DNA from 2 places in the Streptomyces sp. NPDC050549 genome. Region 1 is predicted to be linked to the other one. Evidence: predicted binding sites of a transcription regulator. Region 1 holds the regulator's gene; the other holds the start of a gene.
What was found. Region 1 encodes HrcA, which represses chaperone genes, less so after heat shock. Its sites were predicted from a motif close to TTNGCACTCNGNNNNNCNGAGTGCNAA; they were not measured.

Region 1 (4,416 bases):
TCCGAACAAGTCCGAATCCGGCCTTCCGCCGGGCACAGGACGGATGCATGCCCGGGCGGAGACCGGTTCGACGACCGGTTCAGCGGCCGTTGAAAGCGTCCTTCAGACGGGAGAACAGCCCCTGCTGCCCCGGCTGGAACGTCCCCATGGGGCGCTCCTCGCCGCGGAGTTTCGCCAGCTCCCTGAGGAGGCGTTCCTGCTCCACGTCGAGCTTGGTCGGGGTGGTGACCTCGACGTGCACGATGAGGTCGCCCCGGCCGCCGCCGCGCAGATGCGTGATGCCTCTGGTGTGCAGCGGGATCGACTGGCCGGACTGGGTGCCGGGCCGGATGTCGACCTCCTCCATGCCGTCCAGCGTCTCCAGCGGCACCTTCGTGCCGAGGGCCGCCGCCGTCATCGGGAGGGTGACCGTGCAGTGCAGGTCGTCGCCGCGGCGCTGGAACATCGCGTGCGGCAGCTCGTGGATCTCGACGTACAGGTCACCGGCGGGGCCACCACCGGGGCCGACCTCGCCCTCGCCCGCGAGCTGGATCCGCGTGCCGTTGTCCACACCGGCCGGGATCTTCACCGTCAGCGTGCGCCGCGAGCGGACGCGGCCGTCACCGGCGCACTCCGGGCACGGCGTCGGCACGACGGTGCCGAAGCCCTGGCACTGCGGGCAGGGGCGGGACGTCATGACCTGGCCCAGGAAGGACCGGGTCACCTGGGACACCTCACCGCGACCGCGGCACATGTCGCAGGTCTGGGCGGAGGTGCCGGGGGCCGCGCCCTCGCCGTTGCAGGTGTTGCAGACGACGGCCGTGTCGACCTGGATGTCCTTCGTGGTGCCGAAGGCCGCCTCGTCGAGCTCGATCTCCAGCCGGATCATCGCGTCCTGGCCGCGGCGGGTGCGCGAGCGCGGTCCGCGCTGCGACGCCGTACCGAAGAACGCGTCCATGATGTCCGAGAAGTTCCCGAAGCCGCCCGCGCCGAAGCCGCCGGCTCCACCACCGCCCGCCTGCGAGAGGGGGTCGCCGCCGAGGTCGTAGACCTGCTTCTTCTGCGGGTCCGAGAGCACCTCGTAAGCGGCGTTGATCTCCTTGAACCGCTCCTGGGTCTTCGGATCCGGATTCACGTCCGGGTGCAGCTCGCGCGCGAGCCGGCGGAAGGCCTTCTTGATCTCATCCTGCGACGCGTCGCGACGCACGCCGAGAACGGCGTAGTAGTCCGTGGCCACTTAGGACTCCGCCAGGATCTGTCCGACGTACCGTGCCACTGCGCGTACCGCTCCCATCGTTCCCGGGTAATCCATGCGGGTCGGTCCGACCACGCCGAGCTTGGCGACTGCCTCGCCGCCCGAACCGTAGCCGACCGACACCACCGACGTGGAGTTGAGTCCCTCGTAGGCGTTCTCGTGACCGATCCGTACGGTCATGCCCGAATCCCCCGCCTCACCAAGCAACTTGAGGAGGACGACCTGCTCCTCCAGGGCTTCCAGGATGGGGCGGATGGTGAGGGGAAAGTCATGTCCGAAGCGGGTGAGATTGGCGGTGCCGCCGATCATCAGCCGCTCCTCGGTCTCCTCGACGAGGGTCTCCAGGAGGGTGGAGAGCACCGTCGCGACCGTGCCGCGGTCCTCGTTCTCGAAGGCCTCCGGCAGGTCCTGCACGAGCTGCGGCACGTCCGCGAAGCGGCGGCCGGCGATCCGGCTGTTGAGCCGCGCGCGTAGATCCGCGAGCGAGGACTCCCCGAAGGGCGCCGGGCAGTCCACCATGCGCTGCTCGACCCGCCCGGTGTCCGTGATCAGTACGAGCATCACGCGCGCGGGAGCCAGTGACAGCAGCTCCACGTGGCGCACGGTCGAGCGGGTCAGCGAGGGGTACTGCACGACGGCGACCTGCCGGGTGAGCTGCGCTAGCAGCCGTACCGTACGGCCCACGACGTCGTCGAGGTCGACCGCGCCGTCGAGGAAGTTCTGGATGGCCTTGCGCTCGGGGCCGGTCATCGGCTTGACGCCGGCGAGCTTGTCGACGAACAGGCGGTAGCCCTTGTCCGTGGGGATGCGCCCGGCGCTGGTGTGCGGCTGGGCGATGTACCCCTCGTCCTCCAGGGCCGCCATGTCGTTGCGCACGGTCGCCGGGGAGACGCCGAGGCTGTGCCGCTCGGTGAGCGCCTTGGAGCCCACCGGCTCCTCGGTGCCGACATAGTCCTGGACGATGGCGCGCAGCACCTGAAGCCTGCGTTCGCTGAGCATCGCGCACACCTCCAGTTCTGGTCGCCTTTGTCGCCGCTTGTCGCGAGCCCGCCCTTTCCTGGCACTCTGTGCGCGTGAGTGCCAGCGTTCCCCGGCCAGTGTACGGCCGTGAGGTACACCCCGGGCAAGGCCGGTCCTGCGATGTCACGCCGTGGGGTGCCGTCACAGTTAGCGTCGCCGTATGACGGTGACTTGGGAAGAGGCGGGGTGGGAGCGGCTGGCCGCCGGGGTGGGGCGGTGCCGGCTGCCTGGCTGGGACTGCACGGTCGGTCTGGTCGTCGGGGGCGGCTCGGCGCTCATGATCGACGCGGGGTCGAGTGTGGCGGAGGGCGCGCGGTTGCGTACGGAGGCGCAGTCGCTCGCCGGGCGCCGTGTGACCCATCTCGCGCTCACCCACGGCCATTTCGACCATGTCTTCGGGGCGGCGGAGTTCGCGGACGCGGAGGTGTTCGGGGCGGTGGGCGTGGAGCGCGTGTTGGCGGACGAGCGGGAGGCACTCCGTAGGGACGCGGTCGAAAACGGCCTCCACGCGCGCGTGGCCGACGAGGCCGTAGCCGCCCTGACGTATCCGCGTCACCTGGTGTCGGACGATTGGCCCCTCTCCCTCGGCGACGACCGAGAGGTCCTGCTGGCGAACGTCGGGCCCGGGCACACCGCCCATGACCTGGCGGTGCTCGTCCCCGGCTCCCCGGCGGTCGTCTTCTGCGGCGATCTGGTCGAGGAGTCCGGCGAACCCCAGGCGGGGCCCGACGCCGTACCGTCCCACTGGCCGGCCGCCCTGGACCGCCTCCTCGGCCTGGGCGGTGAGGACGCGGTGTACGTGCCCGGTCACGGAGCGGTGGTGGACGCGGGGTTCGTGCGGGCCCAACGGGACGCGTTGGCAACCCGTTTCGGCGTGTCGCGGTGACGTCTCCCGGCCTTCTCCTATCGTCATCCGAATGCGCCAGTACTCCGCCGACCTGACCCCTCCGTGGAAGAAGCCCAGGCCCGTCCCCGAGGTCGCCGCGGAGGCGGGCCTGGTGGTCGAGGAGCCGGGCACCGGTTTCTGCGGCGCGGTGATCCGCTGCGAGGCCGGCACGGTCACCCTGGAGGACCGCTTCGGCAAGCACCGGGTGTTCCCGCTGGAGCCTCGCGGCTTCCTCCTGGAGGGCCGGGTGGTCACCCTGGTCAGGCCTGTGTCCAGTCCGCTACGGCCCACCCGCACGGCATCCGGTTCGGTCGCCGTTCCCGGTGCACGCGCGCGTGTGGCCCGCGCCGGGCGGATCTACGTGGAGGGCCGGCACGACGCCGAGCTCGTCGAGCGGGTGTGGGGCGACGACCTGCGCATCGAGGGTGTGGTGGTCGAGTACCTGGAGGGCGTCGACGACCTGCCGGCCATTGTGGACGAGTTCGGTCCGGGCCCGGACGCGCGGTTGGGCATCCTGGTGGACCACTTGGTGCCGGGCACCAAGGAGTGGCGCATCGCCCAGTCGGTCACCAGCGAGCACGCGCTCGTCGTGGGCCACCCCTACATCGACATCTGGGAGGCCGTGAAACCGTCCTCCGTCGGCATCGCCGCCTGGCCCCGCGTCCCGCACGGGCAGGACTGGAAGACGGGGGTGTGCCGGGCCCTGGGTTGGCCGGAAAACACCGGTGCGGTGTGGCAGGCGATTCTGGCCAAGGTCCGGTCCTACAAGGACCTGGAGCCGGAACTGCTGGGGCGGGTGGAGGAGTTGATCGACTTCGTCACGGATAGCGGTGAGGCTTGACGTTGGGGAACGTTCCGAACTCGCTGGTGTCGAGTTCGAGTCCCAGAACCTCCAGCGGGACCGGATTGCCGAACTTGATGATCTCCTGGCTGAGGTAGTCGGCATCCTCACCCTGGCCTGCGGGCTTCGTCAGCAGGACACACTGCGCCATGATCGGATCGACGAGAAGGTAGGCGGGAACCTTTCCCGCCGCGTAGATCGACCGCTTGACCGGATAGTCGTGGTGGACACTGGACTTCGACACGACCTCGACCGCCAGAGTGATCAACCGGGACGGCACCAGATTGCCTGAGGCCGGGACCACCCCACGCTCCGACACGATCAGGTCCGGAATGGGTTCGCTGGCCTCCCCGACGATCTCCACATCCTGGGTCTGGAGGCGATCCCAGCGCTGCCGAGGGATCTGGTCCTGCACATCGGCAACGATCATGTTGT
Region 2 (4,416 bases), on a different contig from region 1:
CGCGCAGCCCCTGCACGCGCCCCCGGCCCGCGCGCTCGACTCCTACGCCTCCAGGCTGCGCGCCGCCTACGCCGCCCGGGTCGCCGCCGCGAAGCGCTGGGGGCTGGCGAAGGTACCGCTCCAGGCCCCGCCGGCGCCCGCGCACAAGCCGGAGATCACCGCGCGCAAGGGCTTCGAGGTGGACGACCAGGAGGAGTTGAACCTCCCTCCGGTCTTCACGACGATCCCCACCAAGCAGAAGATCGTCTTCCTCACCATCGACGACGGCGAGAACAAGGACCCCGCGTTCCTGCGGATGATGAGCGACCTGAAGATCCCGTACACGGCCTTCCTCAGCAACTACCTGGTCAAGGACGACTACGGCTACTTCAAGAGGATGCAGGCCGAGGGCCACACGCTCAACAACCACACCCTCACGCACCCGTACCTGCCCGGCCTGTCCTACGCCGAGCAGAAGCGTGAGATCTGCGGCATGCAGGACATCATGAAGAAGCAGTTCGGCAAGGCCCCGACCGTGTTCCGGCCGCCGTACGGGAACTACAACCACGACACCCTCGTCGCCGCCAAATCCTGCGGCATCAAGTACGCCCCGATCTGGGACGAGGAGGTCTACGTCGACCACTGGGAGTACCGCGAGGACGACCGGGACCTGCACCCCGGGGACATCGTCCTGACCCACTTCCGGGGCCGCGCGGACTGGAAGGGCACGATGGTCGACGACATGCGCCGCTTCCTCGGCAAGGTCACGGCCGAGGGCTACGCGGTGGCCCGCCTGGAGGACTACCTGTGAGGGTCCGGGTACCGGTGGCCGTCGCCCTGGCGGCCACCCTCCTCGCCGGCTGCGCCCAGTCCGTCGACCCCATCGAACGGCTCGGCAAGAAGGCCGCCCAGCGCGTGCGCCCGCACGGCCCGGCCCGCGAACAGCCGTACCGCCACTGGGGTTTGACGGCCCCACTTGCCCCCGCTCCGAAACCTTCCCCGGGACCCCCCGCCCGCTCGGCGGGTCCGGGCCTGCCACCCGTCGTGGACCACGTCCGCACCCGCGACAGGGTCGTCTTCCTGACCTACGACCACGACACGGGCGCCCGCCCCGACCCCGGCTTCACCGACATGGTCCGCGAACTGCGCCTGCCCGTCACGGAGTTCGGCCCACCCCAGGTCCACCGCCCCGTCGCGGGCCTGCCCTACGACACCCAGCGCACCGAGATCTGCGGCACCCGGACCCGGCTGCTCCGGCCCCCCTACGGCACGTACGACACGACCACGCGCCGGGCCGCCGCCGACTGCGGCATCTCCGCCCTGGTCCTCTGGCGCGCCTCCACGACCACCGGAACCCTCACCTACGCCCGAGGCGCCCACCGCCTCACCCCCGGCGACATCGTCCGCATCACCCCGACCGGCACGACGGCCCGGCTGCTCCGGGGGATTCAGGAGCGGCGCCTGACGGTGGGCCGCCTGGAGGACTACCTCTGACACGCCGGGCGGGAGTGTCACAGGCCCCGGACAGCCTGCCGCGCACGACGAACAGAGGTGGGCGGAAAGGGGCTTGCGATGGGCGGCGGCCAGTGAACCTCGACGGGGCCCTACCAGAAGGATCTTGAGACGGCGTTCCGGCAGGCGCAGGAACAGAAACTGGCCGAGGACGACCACGGGTTCCCGGGGCGGGACATCGTCGATCTGTGGGAGGACGACGACTGGAGGGAGTACATCCTGACGGGCGGCACGTCCTCCGTGCTGCTCGACCTCTACGCCCTCGTCGACGCCGCGTCCGGGGACGACTTCGCCATGATGCGGCCCCTGACCGAGGACGAGGTGCGCGACTGGGCACCGGAGGGCAGACGCACCCGCGAGCAGTGGATCGCCGCCCTCCGCACCTGGGCCCTGGACTTCCCGGGCCGTGGGACAGGCCGGTGCACGATCCTCTACCGCGACGGCGAGCCGGCGGGGATCGGCTACTGGGGGTGCACGGCGGACCAGCGCGGGAACTGCCGTGAAATCAGCCCGTCCGGCGTTTGAGGACGAGGCCGAAGGCCGATGGAGGGGGTCTGGAGGCACGGCCTCCAGGGACGGCAACCACGGTCGACGGTCACCAAAATTCCGCCCAAGCGCCGCAGGCATTGGCACTCCGCTTGACCGAGTGCTAATCGCAGTCATAGTCTCAGGTCTGGCACTCCCCCCTGGAGAGTGCCAATAGCGACGGGCAGGTCCGGCACCCGCGACGACGGATCCACCTGGTCGCCACCTCAGACAGTTAACCCCGTGAGATCTCCGAAGGGGGAGGTCGGATCGTGACGACCACCAGCTCCAAGGTTGCCATCAAGCCGCTTGAGGACCGCATTGTGGTCCAGCCGCTCGACGCCGAGCAGACCACGGCCTCTGGCCTGGTCATCCCGGACACGGCCAAGGAGAAGCCCCAGGAGGGCGTCGTCCTGGCCGTGGGCCCGGGCCGCTTCGAGAACGGCGAGCGTCTTCCGCTCGACGTGAAGACCGGCGACATCGTGCTGTACAGCAAGTACGGCGGCACCGAAGTGAAGTACAGCGGCGAGGAGTACCTCGTCCTCTCGGCCCGCGACGTGCTCGCGATCATCGAGAAGTAATTCGCTTCACGCACATTCAGTTTGTGAGCTGCGCCCCTGGCCCCCGCGACCTTATGAAGCCGGGCGTCAGGGGCGTAGTTCGTTTCACCCACGTTTTCCGAGAGGGCTGAACCGCTCCCATGGCGAAGATCCTGAAGTTCGACGAGGACGCCCGTCGCGCCCTCGAGCGCGGCGTCAACAAGCTTGCCGACACGGTCAAGGTGACGATCGGCCCCAAGGGCCGCAACGTCGTCATCGACAAGAAGTTCGGCGCCCCCACCATCACCAACGACGGTGTCACCATCGCCCGCGAGGTCGAGCTCGACGACCCGTACGAGAACCTCGGTGCCCAGCTGGTGAAGGAGGTGGCGACCAAGACCAACGACATCGCGGGTGACGGCACCACCACCGCCACCGTGCTCGCCCAGGCGCTCGTACGCGAGGGCCTGCGCAACGTCGCCGCCGGCGCGTCCCCGGCCGCCCTGAAGAAGGGCATCGACGCAGCCGTCAAGGCAGTCTCCGACGAGCTGCTCGCCACCGCGCGCCCGATCGACGACAAGGCCGACATCGCGGCCGTCGCCGGTCTGTCCGCGCAGGACAGCCAGGTCGGCGAGCTCATCGCCGAGGCGATGGACAAGGTCGGCAAGGACGGTGTCATCACCGTCGAGGAGTCCAACACCTTCGGCCTGGAGCTGGACTTCACCGAGGGCATGGCCTTCGACAAGGGCTACCTGTCGCCGTACTTCGTGACGGACCAGGAGCGGATGGAAGCGGTCCTCGAGGACCCGTACATCCTCATCCACCAGGGCAAGATCAGCTCCATCCAGGACCTGCTGCCGCTGCTGGAGAAGGTCATCCAGGCCAACGCCTCCAAGCCGCTGCTGATCATCGCCGAGGACGTCGAGGGCGAGGCCCTGTCGACCCTGGTCGTGAACAAGATCCGCGGCACCTTCAACGCGGTCGCGGTCAAGGCCCCCGGGTTCGGCGACCGCCGCAAGGCGATGCTCGGCGACCTCGCCACCCTCACCGGCGGTCAGGTCATCGCCGAGGAGGTCGGCCTCAAGCTCGACCAGGTCGGCCTGGACGTGCTGGGCTCCGCCCGCCGCGTGACGGTCACCAAGGACGACACGACCGTCGTCGACGGTGCCGGCGACTCCTCCGAGGTCGCGGGCCGCGTCAACCAGATCAAGGCCGAGATCGAGAACACCGACTCCGACTGGGACCGCGAGAAGCTCCAGGAGCGCCTCGCGAAGCTGGCCGGCGGCGTGTGCGTGATCAAGGTCGGCGCCGCCACCGAGGTGGAGCTGAAGGAGAAGAAGCACCGTCTGGAGGACGCCATCTCCGCGACCCGCGCCGCGGTCGAGGAGGGCATCGTCTCCGGTGGTGGCTCCGCTCTGGTCCACGCCGCCAAGGTCCTGGAGGGCAACCTCGGCAAGACCGGCGACGAGGCCACCGGTGTCGCGGTCGTGCGCCGCGCGGTCGTCGAGCCGCTGCGCTGGATCGCCGAGAACGCCGGCCTGGAGGGCTACGTCATCACCTCCAAGGTCGCCGACCTGGAGCCCGGCCAGGGCTTCAACGCCGCGACCGGCGAGTACGGCGACCTGGTCAAGGCCGGCGTCATCGACCCGGTCAAGGTCACCCGCTCCGCCCTGGAGAACGCCGCCTCCATTGCTTCCCTCCTCCTCACGACCGAGACCCTGGTCGTCGAGAAGAAGGAAGAGGAGGAGCCGGCCGCCGGTGGTCACAGCCACGGCCACTCCCACTGACGCAGGTCGGTGAACCCGTAGTACACCGAAGGCCCGGCACCCCTCTGGGGGAACCGGGCCTTCGTGCCACTGCC

Region 2: groES (co-chaperone GroES) is a predicted target of HrcA. The motif match lies at 2,118-2,144, and genes of this name have one in related genera.

What each region holds. Positions count from the first base shown of each region.
Region 1 is NZ_JBFAJD010000001.1:392,051-396,466, reverse strand. It holds gene dnaJ (molecular chaperone DnaJ) at 80-1,216, opposite strand; gene hrcA (heat-inducible transcriptional repressor HrcA) at 1,217-2,233, opposite strand; gene AB0I51_RS01755 (MBL fold metallo-hydrolase) at 2,415-3,140, shown strand; gene AB0I51_RS01750 (DUF3097 domain-containing protein) at 3,172-3,981, shown strand; gene AB0I51_RS01745 (Uma2 family endonuclease) at 3,959-4,416, opposite strand, start outside.
Region 2 is NZ_JBFAJD010000008.1:77,176-81,591, forward strand. It holds gene AB0I51_RS14375 (polysaccharide deacetylase family protein) at 1-790, shown strand, start outside; gene AB0I51_RS14380 (hypothetical protein) at 787-1,473, shown strand; gene AB0I51_RS14385 (hypothetical protein) at 1,732-2,016, shown strand; gene groES (co-chaperone GroES) at 2,289-2,597, shown strand; gene groL (chaperonin GroEL) at 2,717-4,342, shown strand.